Regions from separate parts of the Neorhizobium galegae bv. orientalis str. HAMBI 540 genome, predicted to be linked through region 1. Evidence: riboswitches for the same ligand, from Rfam matches in the RefSeq annotation. Region 1 holds a riboswitch; each other region holds the start of a gene.

Region 1 (4,330 bases):
CGCCGATCAGCACCACCGGCACGTCGGCGGCCCGCGCGAACCCCATATTGGCGATGTCGTTCTGGCGAAGATTGATTTCCGAGGCGCTGCCGGCACCTTCGATCAACACCAGATCGGCCTGATTGCGAAGAAGCCCGAAACTTTCGAGAACCCGCGGCATCAGCGTCCGTTTGAGTATCTGATACTCGGCGGCCTTGGCATTGCCTTCGACCCTGCCTTGCACCACGACCTGCGCACCCACCTCGCTCTGCGGCTTCAGGAGCACCGGGTTCATGTGGACGCTGAGCGGTGCGCCGGCGGCACGCGCCTGCAGCGCCTGCGCCCGGCCGATTTCGCCGCCATCCGCGGTGACCGCGGCATTGTTCGACATGTTCTGCGGCTTGAACGGCATGATCTTCAGGCCGCGCAGCGTAAAGGCGCGGGCAAGCCCGGCCACGACCAGCGACTTGCCCACATCCGAGCCCGTTCCCTGAAACATCAGCGCCCGAGCTGGCTTGACCCGAACCATGGCTAAAACTCGATGCCGGCCTGGGCCTTCACGCCCGCCTTGAAGTGGTGCTTGACCAGCGACATCTCGGTCACCATGTCGGCAGCCTCGATCAGCGCCGGCTTGGCGTTGCGGCCGGTGACGACCACATGCAGATCCGGCCGCCGTGCCTGTAGCGCGGCGACGATCCTGTCGAGATCGAGATAGTCATAACGGAGCGCGATGTTGAGTTCGTCGAGGATGACTAGCCCGATCGTCTCGTCCGCCATCAGGTCGAGTGCCTTTTCCCAGGCCTTTTCCGCCGCCGCGACATCGCGCTTCAGGTCCTGGGTCTCCCAGGTAAAACCCTCGCCCATCGTGTGCCAAACGACGCGGTCACCGAAGACGGCAAGCGCCGGCTGCTCCCCGGTCGACCAGGCGCCCTTGATGAACTGCACGACGCCGACCCGGCGGTTGTTACCGAGCATGCGCAGCGCCAAGCCGAAAGCCGCGGTGGATTTACCCTTGCCCGAGCCGGTATGGACGATGAGAAGACCCTTTTCCTGGGTCTTCTCTGCCACTTCCGCATCCTGAACCGCCTTGCGGTTCGCCATCTTGGCGCGGTGACGCTCGACGGACGCCTCGTCGATCTCCTTCACCGGGAGACGAGCTTCGCCGAAGATCCGGCAGAAGCCTCCTCGCCAGCGCGGAACTTTTCGCGGACGACACCGGCCAGCGCACCGAGCACCGCCCAGAACACCAGGTTGGTGGCATAGACGGCGTTGACGAAGCGGGCATAGAGATCCATCGGGACGGCCGTTTCATGGCTGGGCGGCAGCGGCGCGCCGACCAGATGCGGGGCCATCAGCAGCACGATCGCAAGCGCTGCAAATACGGCCGAGCGTGTGTAGACGAGCAGGCCGAGGCCAATCGCGGTGCAGACAGCCGTCGAGACCCACCAGATCTGGCGCGGGCCGAGTTCCGCAGCCGGCATGCCGGGCAATTCCGGCGGCAGGCCAAGGCCGGGCGCAAGGATGACGGCGAGGAAGCCGGCAATGCCGAACATCAGACCGCCACGCCAGCCCTTGAAGCCGCCGAACGCTTCCGAGGCAGCAATGAGGACAAGGGCAAAACCGATAGCCGACAGCATGTCCGCCGCAAGCGTGTAGATGAAACGCTCGAAGCCATCGGCGGGAGCCCAGGCTTCCTCGCCATGGTGATGCTCGGCAGCGGATGCCGTGGCACCTGCTGCCGGCGCCGCGTCATGGCTGTGCCCCGCTTCGGGCGCGGCATTTTCGAACACTTCCGCCTGCAGGATCAGCGGCACGGTGGAGAAGCTCTGCATCACGGTCAGCAGCAATCCGGACAAAAGCCCGGCGATCACCGCCGTGAAGACGATGTTGCGAAACAACGACATTTGGGAGAACTCCTCAGTGGCAGGGGAAGGCGAGCGAGTGGCGCGTGTCATGCGCGGCATTGTGGACGACTTCCAGATGCGAGAAGCCGACAAAGCCAACGATGAACAGGCCGAGCAAGGCCGTCATGCTGAGGGGAATGATCTTCGAAGCGGAAATGGTGACTGCAGCTGCAGCAGAATTCAGTACCATGGTCTCGTCCTTTCGCCCTCCACCCGAGGGCCGTTCACGTTCTTTGCCGCCTCTGGCAGGTCTCCTGGCTCGCGGATCGGACGCCTTCTCCCGCCTTCCCAGGAGTCCGTTGGCCGGATTTCCCAGTGGCTTGACGGCCGGACGGCCGTTTTGGTCGAAGACTTTCCGCTTACAGTTGCGGGGGCAGCCGCGGGTTGGACGGCGGAATTCCGTCGCACCGCATTCCCTCTAAAACCCTTTCGGGCACCATAGGCTCGGTCACTATAGACGAATTCGGCGTCACGGCAATCGCCTTTGCGACGCATTGACATGGGCCTGCGACCGGGCTTAGTTGAGAGGAGATGGTCCCTTTCCGGCAACGGGGAGGGCTAAGAGAGAATGCGGTGCGATCCCTTATTCAGGATCAATGCCGCGGCTGCCCCCGCAACTGTAGGCGGCGAGCCATTGCCTAAAACGGCCATTTGGCCGTCAAGCCACTGGGAAATCCGGCCAACGGTATCCTGGGAAGGCAGGCAAATGGCGACGACCCGCGAGCCAGGAGACCTGCCGTCCGATTAATTTTGCTTCACCGGGCGGGGTGCTCCGGAGGAAGTTTCTCGATCACCGCAGAGGGATTTCGACCTTCTGCTCCGCGCCCCGATTTTTCGACCCCGGCGGGAACGCGGCTGACCGATGAGTGACCACCGACCAGATGATCCGGCAACCGCCGGCCTGGCAGATGTGACGATTTTCGTCTGCACCAATTGCCGTGACGCGTCCGACGGCGAAATCCGGCCGGGCATCGCACTGATCGCGGCGCTGCGCGAGGCAGCAAGCGGCAAGCCGCTTGCGATCAAGCCGGTCACCTGCCTTGCCAATTGCGAAAAAAGCCCGAGTGCCGCCTTCAATCACAAGAGCGGCTGGTCCTATGTCTTCGGCCATCTCTCGCTCGACAATGTCGAGGACATCGTCACCGGCGCGATGATGCTGGCCGAGGACGAGCGCGGCTTCCTTCCCCTTCGCGGCCGTCCGACCTGCCTGCGCGGCAAGGGCATGACGGCCCGTATTCCACCCTTTCATCACCACGAGGACATGCCATCATGAGCGTTTCGTTCGACCGCGTTCCCTGCACCGTCGTTACCGGGTTTCTGGGAGCCGGCAAGACCACGCTGATCCGCAACCTGATCGAAAACCTGAAAGGCAAGCGGCTGGCGATCATCGTCAACGAATTCGGCGATGTCGGCATCGACGGCGACGTGCTGAAGGGCTGCGGCATCGAAAGCTGCCCGGAAGACAACATCATCGAGCTTGCCAACGGCTGCATCTGCTGCACGGTCGCCGACGATTTCGTGCCGGCGATCGACCGTATCCTGGCCATCGAACCTCGCGTCGATCACATCCTCATCGAGACCTCCGGGCTCGCGCTGCCGAAGCCCCTCGTCCAGGCCTTCCAGTGGCCTGACGTGAAAGCCCGAGTAACGGTCGATGCGGTGATTGCCGTGGTCGACGGACTGGCGCTCGCCGAAGGTCGTGTTGCCGACGATCACAAGGCGCTGGAAGCGCAGCGTGACGCGGACGGCTCCATCGATCACGACGATCCGGTCGAGGAAGTGTTCGAGGACCAGGTGGCCTGCGCCGACATGATCGTGCTCACCAAGAGCGACCTCCTGGATGCCGCCGGCCTCGCGACCGCCAGGGATCGCGTGTCCGCACATCTGCCGCGCGCCGTCAAAATCGTGTCGGCCGCCAATGGCGCGATCGACCCGGCGGTGCTGATCGGGCTCGGCCTTGCCGTCGAGGACGATATCGAAAACCGCAAGACCCATCACGACGACGAACTCGACCACGATCACGACGATTTCGACAGCTTCGTCGTCGATCTGGTCGCCGTCACCGATGCCGAACAGCTCGCCGCCCGCATCTCCGCCACGGCGGAGGCGGAAAACGTGCTGCGCATAAAAGGCTTCGTGGAAGTCGCGAACAAGCCGATGCGCCTGCAGGTTCAGGCGGTAGGATCGCGCGTGAACCATTATTTCGACCGCGCCTGGGCACCCGGCGAAGCGCGGACAAGCCGCCTTGTCGTGATCGGCGAAAAAGGCATCGACCGCGCCGCGATCGAAAGGATGCTGGCCGCATAAGAAGGCCCGAGGGAAGGATGCACATACTCGCCACCACATCGTCGTCGCTTGACGACCTGATCGAACCGGTCGACCTCAACCAGTCGCCGGCCGATGTGGTGGTGCTGTCCTTTTCCGGTAGCGACCTGAACGGCCTTTCC
Region 2 (4,330 bases), on a different replicon from region 1:
CGAGCGACAGCGAAACCGGCAGCCGTTCAACGAATTCGGCAAGTACCGGCTCTCCAGTCCGAAACGAACGGCCCCAATCTCCGCCGAGGAAATCTGCCAGCCAATGGAGATAGCGAAACAGCATGGGTTGATCGAGGCCCCACTCCGCCCTCAATGCGGCGACGGTGTCATCCGTCGCCGGCAGGCTCCAGACGCGAATGGCGATCGCAACCGGATCGGCCGGCATCAAGGTGATGACCGAGAAAGAGGCGAGCGAAATCGCCAGCAGCCCCGCTATCGATTGCATGCCGAACCTGACCAGTCGTATCACGTGGCCTTACTCCGCCTCGCCGATATCGGCGCGCAGCACGTGGTAATCGGATCCCCACGGCTCGTAGTTCTTCAGCCGCTTCGACAGGCCGACATACCAGACGGCCGATACCAGGAAAGAGGCGGGCGCATCGTCGAACAGTTTCTGCTGGGCATCCAGCGCGATCGCCACTCGCCTTGCCGGATCGCCCTCGGTCGCAAATCGATCGAGGATCGCGTCGAAGTCGCGCGAAGCATATTTCGCATAGTTCAGCGAAGCACCGCTTCTCAGCATCGAGTTCAGGAAGAAGGCGGCATCGCCGGTCGGGGCAGTGTGCTGCGCCCAGAGCGCGATGTCGAAGTCACCGGCCGCAGCCATCTGCTGGATGTTCTCCACCACCTGCGTATCGATGGCGATGCCGATCTTTGCGAGTTCCGCCTTGACCACCGGCAGCATGGTGACGAGATCAGGACGCTGCGGATAGGTGATGACCAGCAGACGTAGCGGCTTGCCGCCTTTTTCGCGCATGCCGCCGCGGCCTTTTGCCCAGCCGGCTTCGTCGAGGAGCGCTGCGGCCTTGGCAGGGTCGGTCGAGCGTGCCTCTCTGCCCGCAAAGGGGAAATAGGAGGCGTAGGCGCCGGTGGCGGGGTCGCCGCCGTTGATCGCGGTTGCAAGCTCCTTGCGGTCGAAGGCCAGATCGATCGCCTGGCGCACCTTCACATCATCCATCGGCGGCCGGGCCGTGTTGAAGAAGGCGAGATACTGGTATCCGACCGGGAACGACTTGATCGCCAGATCAGGGTTTGTCTGGAGCCGGCTCACGACTTCCGACGGCAAGCCGAAAGCCAAATCGAGCTCGCCTGCTTCCAGCGCCAGCGTCAGGGTCTGGGCATCGCCGAACTTGCGGAAATTGACCGGCGAACGCTTGTCGGCGCCGGCAAAATGCGCGTTAGGCTCGAGCGTGATCGAGGCATCCGCCTTGAAGCCCGAGATTCGATAAGGACCGCTGAAGACGGCGTTGCCGGCCGCGGTGGGTTTGTACGCGATCAGCGGCCATTCCGCGAAGAGCGCCTGGATGAACGGTACCGGCTTTTCGGTTGTCACCTTCAGCGTCAGGTCGTCGGCCGCCTCGAAGGTCAGCTTGCCACCGGTGGCGAGCGCCGCCTTGTTGTTGGCGAATGTGTTGTCGAAACCTGCTGCCAGCGCCTTGGCGGTCATCGGCGTGCCGTCGGAAAACAAGCGGCCGGGTTTCAGGGTCACGGTCCAGGTCAGGTCGCCGATGCGCTGCGCCTTTTCGGCCAGTTCCGGCACGAGCTTGCCGTCCCGATCGACGGTGAAGAGGTTCTCGCCGACCCCGTGGCTAACCAGCGCCCAGCCGTTCGAGCCCTTGGCCGGATCCGTGCCACTGGTGATGTAGGTGGCGCCGACGCGAACCGGCTCGGCTGCAAAGACAGTGCCTGCGGTGACAAAGATGGTGGCACTGAGCCAGGCGGCGGCCAGGCGCGATAGAGTGTGCGACGTCAATTCTCTTTCCTCTTGTTCTATTCGGATGGGGTGCGAAGCCGCTGCTTGCGGCCCGTTGGGTGATAGGCGAAGTCCTCGACGATCCCGCCGCCGAGCAGGTGCTCGCCGATGATCCGGTCGATCGCGTCTTCGTTGACGCCGCCGTAATAGGTTCCTTCCGGAAACACTTGCAGCACGGGCGCCAGATTGCAGGGACCGAGACAGGTGGATTTTGCGGTCATCGTGCCGTCGCCGGCAGTCCGCAGTTTCTGCCGCTCCTGCTGGTTGCGCAGATGTCCCCAGATCACATCGGCTCCGGCCGCATTGCAGGGTCCGCCCTGGCAGACGAGCACGCGGCGTTTCTGGGTCGGCACGAGCGATCCCTCGGCAACTGGCGGTTTGTCGGTCTGCGGCACGTCCAGTGCTTCGGCGGTTTCGAGCAGTTCGCCGATCAACCGCGCCATCAGTGTGCTCGAGGCGATATCCCGGGCGATCGAAAGGACCGGCCAGCGCCGGCTATCGGCGGCCTTCCAGCGCTTCAGCGATTTCGTCAGCCAGATAAGGAAGCTCGGCTCCATGGGCAGGACGAGCGGCACGATAACGACGATTTCGACATCCTCGTCGAGCAGATCGGACAGCGCTTCGCGCAGAGAGGGGGTACCCTGTTCGGTAAAGGCGAACCGAACCGGTCCGGCTCCGGTCACGCCGGCTGCAAGTTTCGCGAGCCGTTGCATTTCCAGATGCGGCGATGCCGCAAAGGCGGATTTCGCAATCAGCAGGACGGCGCGCCCGGATACGTTTTGGGAAGATAATCCCTGTGTTTTCACTGCCTTCGTCTCACTCAAAGGAGGAGGCAGCAAAAATGAAGGTTGCGGCAGGCACGGATAGCCCAACGGAACCGTCATTCCTGTGGCACACCCCGACCACGGAATTTCTATCGTCAGGCAGGTCTCCTGGCTCGCGGGTCAAAGCCTTGATCGCCCGTCTTCCCGGCATTGGCGCCAGTGACATGTTGGGCGAACGGCTCACCGCTCACAGTTGCGGGACAGCTCCGGTTTTGACCGGATTCCCTCTTAGCTTCCGTCCGGGGACGGAAGAACCTTGACGCCGCGAACTTACACGGCCTCCTCTGTCTGTCAACGCTGCACCTCAACCCGTCATCCCGCAGGTGATCAGGAGCCGGGGAGGGCATGTTGCATCGTTGTCCCCCGATGAAACGATCTGGTCCGGAACTGCCGTAGCAATTCCGGACCAGAGGATATTGCCTCAATGCGAGGCACCGGAGCCGCCCACGGCAACGATCGTAAAGGGTTTTCCCTCGACGGCGATCGTGCGGACTTCCTTCAGGCTCTCCGCATCAACGATGCGAACCAGCGAATGCCGCGGATCGGTGATGACGACATGACCATCCGCCACGGCAAGACGCGGCCGCGGATCACGCCAATGACCGTCCTTGCTGTAGGGCTCCGTGATCTTTCCCTTGCGAACGATCTCGCCCTTGATCACATCCAGCACATGAAGATCACCGTCCTCGGTCAGGATGTAGGCGTTGCGCGGCGCAGCCGGATCCAGCAAAAAGTCAACGCGGCGGGTGGGAAGGTCGATCAGCCGGAAGTGCTTCTCGCTGTCCGGATCGATCAGGACGATTTTGTATTCGCCGTAGTTGCCGAGGAAGAACTGCATTGCCGTGCCGCCAAGCAAGGTACCAGTCGAACCTTTCGGCAGGTCAGATGGGTAAGCGAGCATTTCCAGTTTCGGTCCATCAAGTCCGCCGGGACGAGCGACAAGAACGCCTTCCTTGCAACCGAAAGCAACCAGCTGGGACGAAGTGGCCTCGCCGTGAAGATCGGTGCATTTCGCGACGTCGCCGAGCTGCCTGCCCGTCTCGTCAACGACGCGAAGCCCGACCCGCGGCGGCAATTCGTCGGGCTTGGTTTCGACTGCGGTGTTTGGAACCGACACGAGTACGAAACGACCCATCGTCACCGCGACACCATGGTGCGGCTTGGTGGTGTCGACTGTCTTCACGTCAGCCTTGCCCTCAAGAAGAGCTACTTCATCGATGATATCCGCTTTGCCGCCTCGATCGTAAAAGAGGATCGCATGGTCGTCATGCGGAACGACGTGGAAAGGATGCTTGCCCTCGAAAGTCACGGGCAACAGCCCGACGTCGGAAACGTCCAGATCCCGATGCTCGCCGTGATCGGAGAAATCGATGCCCGTCTTGAGGACGTGCACGATGTCCTGATCCGACTGCGTGGCAAATACGGTCCGGCCGGACGCACTGGCGGTCAGGGCCGCGGGACCCTTGACGTCATAGCGGCCGAGTTCCTTGCCGTTCTCGAAGTCGATGGCGCGGACGACTGGATTCGTATGATCGCCGACAAACAGGCGCCACGACTCTTTCGTCTCGTGATCGTCATCGGCAAACGCTCCGGAAGCAGCAAAGATGAGGCCTGACGCGACAGCTGCCAGCAGATGGTTTCGAGCAAGAGACAGTTTCATGGGGTTCCTTCCGTGGTGTTTGAACTTACGTCG
Region 3 (4,330 bases), 2.2 Mb from region 1:
CGGTCAAGCGCGGCGATGCGGACGCGCTGATCTGCGGCGTCGAAGGCCGTTACGACAAGCACCTCAGCGACGTGAACCAGATCATCGGCAAGCGTCCAGGCGTCTGCGCTTTCTCGGGCCTCAGCCTGGTGATTTCCCAGCGAGGCGCAATGTTCTTCACCGACACGTTCGTCAACTACAATCCATCCGCGCAGGAAATTGCCGAGATCACCATTCTGGCGGCAGAGGAAATCCGCCGGTTCGGCATCACCCCGAAGGCAGCGCTGATCTGCCACTCGAATTTCGGCTCGCGCGATTCCGAGAGTGCGCAGAAGATGCGGGCTGCCCTGAAGCTGGTGCGCCAGCGGGCGCCGGAGCTGGAAGTGGACGGCGAAATGCAGGGTGGTTCGGCGTTGTCGGAAACGCTGCGCAAGCGGGCCATGCCGGACAGTTCGCTGACCGGCGAAGCCAACCTGCTGGTTTTCCCGAACCTCGATGCGGCAAACATCTCGCTTGGTCTCGTCCGCAACCTCACGGACGCCCTGCATGTCGGCCCCATCCTTCTCGGGGCGGCCCAACCGGCGCATATCCTGTCGTCCTCGGTCACGTCGCGCGGCGTGGTGAACATGGCGGCGCTCGCCGTCGTGGAAGCATCGCAACCCAACCTGCAATTTCAATCCTGAATTGCATAATTCTCTCGATGCGATGATTTGAGCCCCGCCCGGGGCTCAGCCGGCCCCTGGATAGATTTCACCGTGCGGTGATCGCGGCTTTATGAGATTATCAACCGGCACGTTCCATGATGGCATCTTCTACTAACTAAAGGAGAGGATGCCGGAATTGCCGATACCGCTTCGCGGCCTGCTGACCATACCGCTCTTGCTTTTGCCTGCCGCAGCGCTGGCGGGAGACCCTGCCGTTTGCGCAGCGCTCTACCGGAAACTTGGAAACAGCCCGGAGATCATCGGCAACACGTCCGCTGCGCGCAGCTACGCCCAGCAGCTCGGCGAATATAATGCCGACATCCGCGAACTGCGGGTCGACATGCGCCGCGCCGGCTGCGGCAACGGCAGCGTCGTGGTTCTCGGTGGCCCCAATGCCGAGGTCTGCGGCCAGATGCGGGATGCGCTGGACAGGATGGAGCAGAGCCGCGACACGCTGACGGCGGAGCGCAACGGTTCGCGGCAGATGATCCTGCCCTCGGAAGAGCGCAATGCCATTCTCGCCGCCATTCGCGAACAGCGCTGCATCCCTTCTTTCGAGCCGCTGCCGCCTGTAGTCGACGACAAGCGAAAGGTGCCGGGCATCGAACTCCCCAGGCAAGAGGAGCCTTATTCCGGAATTACCAACCTGCGCACCCACCCACCGCAAAAGCCGCAGGCAACCGCGGTCCAGCCGCCGGTGCTCACGCCGCCGCCGGAGCGGCCATACGACCCAAGCAAAAAGGTGCGCACCGTCGGGCCGACCTTCCTGCCCGAAGCGGGTATCGATCTCACCAATCCGAAATCGGCAGGACCGCAGCCGCAGCAATAATCAGCGGCCGTTCCACCGGTCCTGAAAGATCAGCGCGTCCAGGCCTAAACGCTGGCGCCAGCCCTTGAGCGCCAGTTCGGGTTCGCCATAGAGCCGATCGACATAACCGAGGCAGAGCCAGGCGACGATCTCGACGCGATCGGGAATGCCGAGCAGCCCGCGCACGTCCTCGTCGCGGAAAATGCTGACCCAGCCGACACCGACGCCCTCGGCCCTTGCCGCCAGCCACAGGTTCTGCACGGCGCAGACGGTCGAATAGGCATCCATGCGCGGATTGTGGGTCCGGCCGAGCACGACCGGACCGGCGCGGTCCGGATCGCAGGTAACACAGATCGACAGCGGCGCCTTGACAATGCCTTCCAGCTTGAGACTGCGGTAGAGGTCGCGGCTTTCGTCCGGAAACATCTCAACGGCCTCGTCATTGGCGCGCGAAAAGGCGGCCCGCGCGGCCTCGCGTACCGCCGGATCGCGGATGAGGATGAAATTCCAGGGCTGCATGAAGCCGACCGAGGGTGCCGAATGCGCGGCGCCAAGCAGCCGCTTTACCAGATCGTCCGGCAGCGGATCGGGCAGGAACTGGTCGCGCACGTCACGGCGCGTCTCGATTGCCCGGTAGACGGCCGCGCGTTCGGCCTTCGAAAACTCACCGGCAGGCAGCAAGGCATGCGCGAAAGGATCAGGCTGCATCGTTTGTCCCCAACAATGCCGTCGCTCCCTTGCCCTTCAGAAGCAAAGAGAGGTCCGAAACCTTTCCGCCGTCCGCGCGGGGTCGGTCTATCGTGTCAGGCCGGTCTTCTGACTTGGCTTCATCCGCCTGCACCGCCGCCTTCCCGGTTTCCCAGTGGCTTTCATATCCTGCGGCCGAGCGTCCACCTCACAGCGTTGGGCACGTTCCGGTTCCACCCCGGATTCCCGATTCTCCGGCTTGTCACCGGCACCTGACAGGATCGCTTATGCCCTTACGTTATCCTCGGCGCAAGGCGCTCATGCGACGGGGAAATAGCGCACATAGGCAAATTCATCGCCGTTGGGCGACCAGTTCGGCGAATTCATCGTGCCCTGCCCGCCGAAGAGCTCGAACAGCGTTTCGACATTGCCGCCGTCCATATCCATCAACCTGACGCGGACGTCGAGATCGCGCGGGTGGTCGAAGACATCGGCGCCGTAGGAGACGAAGACGACCTTGTCACCCTTCGGTGATGGATGAGGAAACCAGTCGCCGTAACCGCTGTCGGTGATCCGCTCGGCCGCGCCGCCGGCGGCAGGGACGCGCCAGATCTGCGTCAGCCCGGTGCGGCTGGAATTGAAGTAGATCCATTTCCCGTCCGGCGAAAAATCCGGCCCGTCATTGCGGCCCTCGCCGAATGTCAGCCGCGTCTCTGCGCCGCCTTCGATGCCGATCGTATAGATATCGAACTCGTCGCCGCGGATGCCGCAATAGGCGAAGCTTTTCCCGTCCGGCGACCAGCCATGCCAGTAGGACGGCAGATTCCGGGTGACCAGCCGCGGCACGCCGCCACCGGCGGGAAGGACATAGATCGCCGACTTGTCGAACTCTACCTTGTCGGAAATGGCGATCAGCGAACCGTCCGGCGAGATGCCGTGGTCGTTGTTGCATTGGCGGGCAAAGCCGGTATCGACCAGTCTGGGCCCGTCGTCACCCTCCGGTGACAGACGATAGATCAGGCCCTCGCTGTTGAGCATCAGGTAACGCCCGTCGGGCGACCAGTTGGGCGCCTCGAACAGGGCTTCCGTCTGCCAGACCACCCGCGCCTGCAGGGTGCGGATGTTGAAGATCTCGACGGAGCTACGAGCCATCAGCCTCTTCTTCAACAAGCTCAAAAATATCCTTTAATGCTACCCTCATAAGCTGATCCAGAAACAGTTGGCGTCCAGACGCTACTTTTTCTTCATCAATGGACTGATCAACTAAGTCCTCATTGAGAGGTACTTCAAAATTCAGAATCCACCAGCGATCAATCTTCTTTGCGAGAAGATGCGCCTGAAATAAAAGTTGCAAATCGAGGGCGGCTTTTTTGTCGTCTAGTAAAATCGCATAAAGTTCGTGCGCCACCTCGCCTCTGTACTTTATAAATCTGTCAATAAGCTGATTGTCATCAGGCGAAATGGCGCCCATTTCCAAATGGAAATCGCGGCAAGCGCGGAATACACCCTTCCCATTTAGCAAGGAGGCATACTCTTTTCCAGGAATGCCGACTAATTCACCATCTATAGACCGCCACTCGTTAGTGAAAAAATCCCTCACCCTGTCTGTGATTAGCTCTTTTAGATTCTCGTAAACCACCAGGAAAAGTGCGGCAATACGGAGATTTAGAGAAATCTCAGCGTGATCTTCCTTTAGGAGACGTTTCAATTTCTCGTAGGGAAGATCATCAATCTCCATGACCTACCGATCCCGGAAACGGTTGGTGATCGGGTAGCGCCGGTCGCGGCCGAAGTTCTTCTTGGTGATCTTGACGCCCGGCGCGGATTGGCGCCGCTTGTATTCGGCCAGATAGAGCAGGTGCTCGATCCGGTGAACGGTGGCGATGTCGTGGCCGCGGGCGATGATCTCTTCCGTGCCCATCTCCAGCTCGACCAGGCACTCGAGAATATCATCGAGCACCGGATAGGGCGGCAGCGAATCCTGGTCGGTCTGGTTGGGTCGCAGTTCTGCGGACGGCGCCTTGGAGATGATGTTCTTCGGGATCACCTCGCCGCTCGGGCCAAGAGCCGTCGGCGGCAGGTGTTCGTTGCGCCAGGCGGCCAGCGCATAGACCTGCATCTTGTAGAGATCCTTGATCGGATTGAAGCCGCC
Region 4 (4,330 bases), 1.1 Mb from region 1:
GCGGCATCGCCTGAGCCGGCATCAGCGAGCCGGCGAGAACGGCAGCAGAGATGCCCGCAACCGCGATCTTCTTCAAAAGAGTCATATTAAGTCCCCCATATCCCTTGTCGGTGTTTCAATTTTTGCCAGCCAATTATTTCAGTATGCAGCGAAATAGAATTTCGCTGCAACCCTTGGGAAGTTCATCCTGAATGCGTGATTAACGTGCGCCGCGACAAACAAGCCCGGCCACCGGCTTACGCCGCGGCCGGGCTCCGCGTCGAGAGGGCCAATGCCCGCTTACCTGTAAGGCGAGATGCAGCGTGCCCGCACGCCGGCGCGCGGTGCGTAGGTATCGTCCCAGGCCCGATAGCTGCGATAACGGCTTTCACACCAGGCGACGTGGCGGCTGCCATAACCCCGATCCGCCTGGATAGCGCCGCCGATAATGGCGCCGGCACCGAAGGCGGCCAGCGGGAACCAGAAACCGTTGTGATAACGATAACCGGGGCGGCGGTCGCGGTAACCACGATGGCCGCGATACCAGCTGTAGCGGTCACGCCGGAAATCGCGACGATACTGAACATTGGTGACATCGCTGGCGGCCGAAATGCCGGATGGCGGAGCCGGCATTTGGACAGCCTGCGCGGGTACAAGGCCAGCAAATGTCGTGACAACAGCGACTGCCGCTGCGGTCAGGCGTAGACGAAAGGCATTCATGCGGGATGTTTCCTCATTCTGATTTTCAGTGAGAAAACAACGCCAGATGCGGGATTCCGTTCCTGGCAAGACACTTGGCGCCGATCACGAATTGGCGATCAGGCAACGATCGAAAGTTGCGCCTGCTCGCCCTGCAGCCGGTTGACCATGAAGTTCGAGTACCATTCGACGAACTGCATGACACCGCCTTCGTGGAGTGGCGAATAGGGACCGGGTTCGTAGGCGGGCGAGCGGATGCCGAAGGCGTTTTCCTCGACGATCTGGCGGTCCTGGTCGTTGGTCATGTTCCAGACATGGGTCAGGTCTTCGAGATTGTAATCGACGCCCTCGACCGCGTCCTTATGGACCAGCCATTTGGTGGTAACTGCCGTTTCCTCCGGCCCGAGCGGGGTGACGCGGAACGAGATCGCGTGGTCGCCGAGAATGTGGTTCCAGCTGCTCGGATAGTGGAAGAGCAGCATGGTGCCGATCGAGTTGATGGTCACGTCGTCGGAGAGTTTGCGCTGTACGGCGTTGCGGCCGCTCATCGTATAGCTCTCGGCATCTTCGATCAGCGGCATGCGCGCAACGCGGAACTGGCCGGTTTCGTCCATCCGGAATTCGCTCGGCAACCCGGCCTCCTCACAGCGCTGCCAATGGGCGGCGATGACCGGATCGTCCTTGGCGCCCTGGACACCGGTCGCGGTCGGCGATTCCGGATAGGTGCGGCAGAGTTCCGGGTGGTTGGCGGCGCAATGGTAACATTCGCGGTTGTTTTCCCAGACGAGCTTCCAGTTGCCCTTCTCAATGATCGTCGACTGATGCGCGACCTTGGCTTCCGACAAGCGGTGCGGGGCCATATAGGGCTCGATCGCAGCGCGAACCGGCGCGAAATCCGGCGCCTCGTTGGCAAGGCAGATGAAGATAAAGCCCGCGACGCTCTCGCAATGGACCTTCTTCATGCTGAACTGGGTCTTGTCGAAATCCTGGCCCATCTGGCGGCCGACCAGAAGCGAGCCGTCCAGCTCGTAAGTCCATTGATGGTAGGGACAGACGAGCCGCACCGCCGAGCCATGCTCCTTGGTGCAGACGCGGCTGCCGCGATGGCGGCAGGTATTGTGCAGCGCCCGGATCTGGTTGTCGCGGCCACGCACGACGACTACCGGATAATCGCCGATCTGCAGGGTGAAATAGGCTCCGGCCTTGGGCAGCTCGCAATCATGCCCGACGAACAGCCAGTCGCGGTACCAGATCATTTCCAGATCGAGCTTGAAATAGGCGGGATCGGTATAGAAGGGCTGTTCGAGGCTGAATCCCTCGCGGCGGTTCTTGAGCTGCCGCAGGGCCTGATTGCGAATTTCCATATACTTACCTTCCTCGTCAATGTGGACAGCGGAAGGACATGGAAATGCCGGCCGGCCCCAGGCCCGCCCCAAACCCTGTCCCGAACGCCCGCCGCGTCCGGTCGTCATCTTTTGTCCCGAGGCTGGTTTCCGGGCTCAGGAGCTGTCCGTTGCGGGACGGGCTCGGCGCCTTCCCGGGCGGCCTTTTCGGCTCTTTCCCAGTGGCCTGTACCAAGCTTTCTTGCTCCACCACCGTTGCGGGGGCAGCGCCGGATCAAGGTTTTGAAGACCCCTGCCGGCTTCCCAATTCTCCGCCTTCCCTAGACAGGCGGCACCTCAAGATCGAGACGGATATAATCATTGAGCCGGCGTGTCGCATAGGCGACATTGCGACATCGGCAACCGCGTTGGCGACAGCGGCGAAACGGCCCAGAATGCAACACTCCAGCCCCGCGAAAGCGAAACCTGTCATTAAGGGATAAGCCATAAAATCCCGGCTCGAATGGGAGCGATGCCACCGTGCAGGCCAAGGGAAAAATCCGTTACTATAAAGCTCCTCCACCAAAGCCTCCGGCGCCGGTGGTGGTGAAGACCGCTGCCCATTCCGAATTCCTCCGGACGGGGCGCATCGCCCGCTACAATCCGATCTGGCTGCCGGAAGAGCGCCGTTATCTCACCCATGACGAGGTCGCCGAGCGCACGGGCAAAAGGCTCGAGGCGGCCGGCGAGACAAGCCACAACCGGATCAACTCCTTTCATCGCTCGATCAAGTTTCCGAAGATCATCTTTCACCACACGCTCGATGAGCGGCCGCATCTCGGCTATTGCCATGTCACGGCGGCAAGAACGCAGCTTGCCCACGGCGTGCCGGTCAGCTGGTCCTTCTACATTGCCAACTTCGTCTCGGAGATGGGCGGGGAGGAAACGTTCTTCGAGCGTATCAGCACGGCTTATTCGCGCATGTATTTCGCCGTCGCGGTCGAACGAGAGGCCGGCCAGCCGCTGCAGATCAACCGGTCGATCCGCAAGAACGGCCTTCTGTTCCGCACCAACGATCCGATGGAAGCGATCAAGAACGTGCTGATGCTCGGCACCTCCAACGAAATGCTCCGCGAGATCATCAAAAAGCTATGAAGACGCCCGGGTCCGCGTTATTGACGGGCGGATATGACGGCTCAAATCATCGACATCACCCGGGATCATGACGGCGCGCTTGCCCAAGCCTGCGCTGTGCTCGGCGACGGCCTGCCCGTGGCGATCCCGACCGAGACGGTCTACGGGCTTGCGGCCGATGCCACCAATCCCGCCGCCATCACCCGCATCTATGAGACCAAGGGCCGGCCGCGCTTCAATCCGCTGATCTGCCACATGTCGGATCTTGCCATGGCCGAGCGTTATGCCGACTTCGACCCGATTTCGCGAAAGCTTGCTGAAGCCTTCTGGCCGGGACCCCTCACCCTGATCCTGCCCCTGAAACCCGAAAGCGGCATCCATGCCCTGGCGACGGCCGGGCTCGATACGGTCGGCATCCGGCTTCCCAAGGGCTTCGCTTCAGATCTGATCCGCGCCTTCGGCAAGCCGCTCGCGGCGCCGAGCGCCAACACGTCCGGCAAGGTGAGCCCAACCAGCGCCGCCCATGTGGCTGACGATCTGGGCGACAAGCTGGCCTTGATCATCGACGGCGGCGCGGCTCCGGTCGGTGTGGAATCGACCATCGTTCGTGTCGAGGATGGCGTGATCCGGCTACTGCGGCCGGGCGGGGTTGCCGTGGAAGAGATCGAACGGGCGACCGGACTTTCGGTGATCAGACCGGGCGGTCCGGCGGCGATCATCGAGGCTCCCGGCATGCTCGCTTCCCATTACGCGCCAGGAGCGGCGGTCAGGCTCAATGTCGACCATGTCGAGACCGGCGAGGTGTTGATCCGGCTCGGTTCTGCTCCCGTGAAGGGAATGGAACTCGCCGCAGCGGTTTTTGACCTCAGCCCGTCCGGTGATCTTGCGCAGGCGGCGGCAAACCTGTTCGATTACCTGAAGCGGGCCGACGCCACCGGCGCCGCCAGTATCGCCGTCACACCCATTCCCGACCATGGGCTCGGCGAAGCGATCAACGACCGGCTGGTGAGGGCCGCCGCTCCGCGGGAATAAGCCGGGGCAAAAGAGGAGGAGACGCTGATGGATATTTCCGGGCCGAAACCAGAACTTCTCGACCGCTTCGCCGCGATCGTCGGCGAAAATCACGTGCTGCGCGATGCCAGCGATCTTGCGCCGCATCTGGTCGAGGGCCGCGGGCTCTACAAAGGTTCCTCGCC

What was found. A riboswitch is a leader RNA that binds a small molecule or an ion and turns the genes downstream of it on or off. The one in region 1 is predicted to bind cobalamin.
Region 2: it holds a riboswitch for cobalamin, as region 1 does, so the genes downstream of both, RG540_RS26640 ((2Fe-2S) ferredoxin domain-containing protein) here and RG540_RS19570 (CbtB domain-containing protein) in region 1, are expected to answer to the same signal.
Region 3: it holds a riboswitch for cobalamin, as region 1 does, so the genes downstream of both, bluB (5,6-dimethylbenzimidazole synthase) here and RG540_RS19570 (CbtB domain-containing protein) in region 1, are expected to answer to the same signal.
Region 4: it holds a riboswitch for cobalamin, as region 1 does, so the genes downstream of both, RG540_RS02460 (aromatic ring-hydroxylating oxygenase subunit alpha) here and RG540_RS19570 (CbtB domain-containing protein) in region 1, are expected to answer to the same signal.

What each region holds. Positions count from the first base shown of each region.
Region 1 is NZ_HG938353.1:4,053,306-4,057,635, forward strand. It holds gene RG540_RS19555 (cobyric acid synthase) at 1-508, opposite strand, end outside; gene cobO (cob(I)yrinic acid a,c-diamide adenosyltransferase) at 511-1,080, opposite strand; gene RG540_RS19565 (CbtA family protein) at 1,122-1,883, opposite strand; gene RG540_RS19570 (CbtB domain-containing protein) at 1,897-2,073, opposite strand; cobalamin riboswitch at 2,111-2,339, opposite strand; cobalamin riboswitch at 2,399-2,638, shown strand; gene RG540_RS19575 (DUF1636 family protein) at 2,746-3,156, shown strand; gene cobW (cobalamin biosynthesis protein CobW) at 3,153-4,190, shown strand; gene cobN (cobaltochelatase subunit CobN) at 4,208-4,330, shown strand, end outside.
Region 2 is NZ_HG938354.1:872,082-876,411, reverse strand. It holds gene RG540_RS26650 (ABC transporter permease) at 1-310, opposite strand, end outside; gene RG540_RS26645 (ABC transporter substrate-binding protein) at 317-1,813, opposite strand; gene RG540_RS26640 ((2Fe-2S) ferredoxin domain-containing protein) at 1,831-2,619, opposite strand; cobalamin riboswitch at 2,719-2,912, opposite strand; gene aztD (zinc metallochaperone AztD) at 3,059-4,297, opposite strand.
Region 3 is NZ_HG938353.1:1,636,368-1,640,697, reverse strand. It holds gene RG540_RS08400 (NADP-dependent malic enzyme) at 1-662, shown strand, start outside; gene RG540_RS08395 (hypothetical protein) at 811-1,512, shown strand; gene bluB (5,6-dimethylbenzimidazole synthase) at 1,513-2,199, opposite strand; cobalamin riboswitch at 2,281-2,469, opposite strand; gene RG540_RS08385 (TolB family protein) at 2,497-3,330, opposite strand; gene RG540_RS08380 (hypothetical protein) at 3,320-3,916, opposite strand; gene RG540_RS08375 (NAD+ synthase) at 3,920-4,330, opposite strand, start outside.
Region 4 is NZ_HG938353.1:516,279-520,608, reverse strand. It holds gene RG540_RS02470 (BA14K family protein) at 1-85, opposite strand, end outside; gene RG540_RS02465 (BA14K family protein) at 280-699, opposite strand; gene RG540_RS02460 (aromatic ring-hydroxylating oxygenase subunit alpha) at 798-2,042, opposite strand; cobalamin riboswitch at 2,146-2,375, opposite strand; gene RG540_RS02455 (DUF6656 family protein) at 2,601-3,155, shown strand; gene RG540_RS02450 (L-threonylcarbamoyladenylate synthase) at 3,189-4,166, shown strand; gene RG540_RS02445 (FAD-binding oxidoreductase) at 4,194-4,330, shown strand, end outside.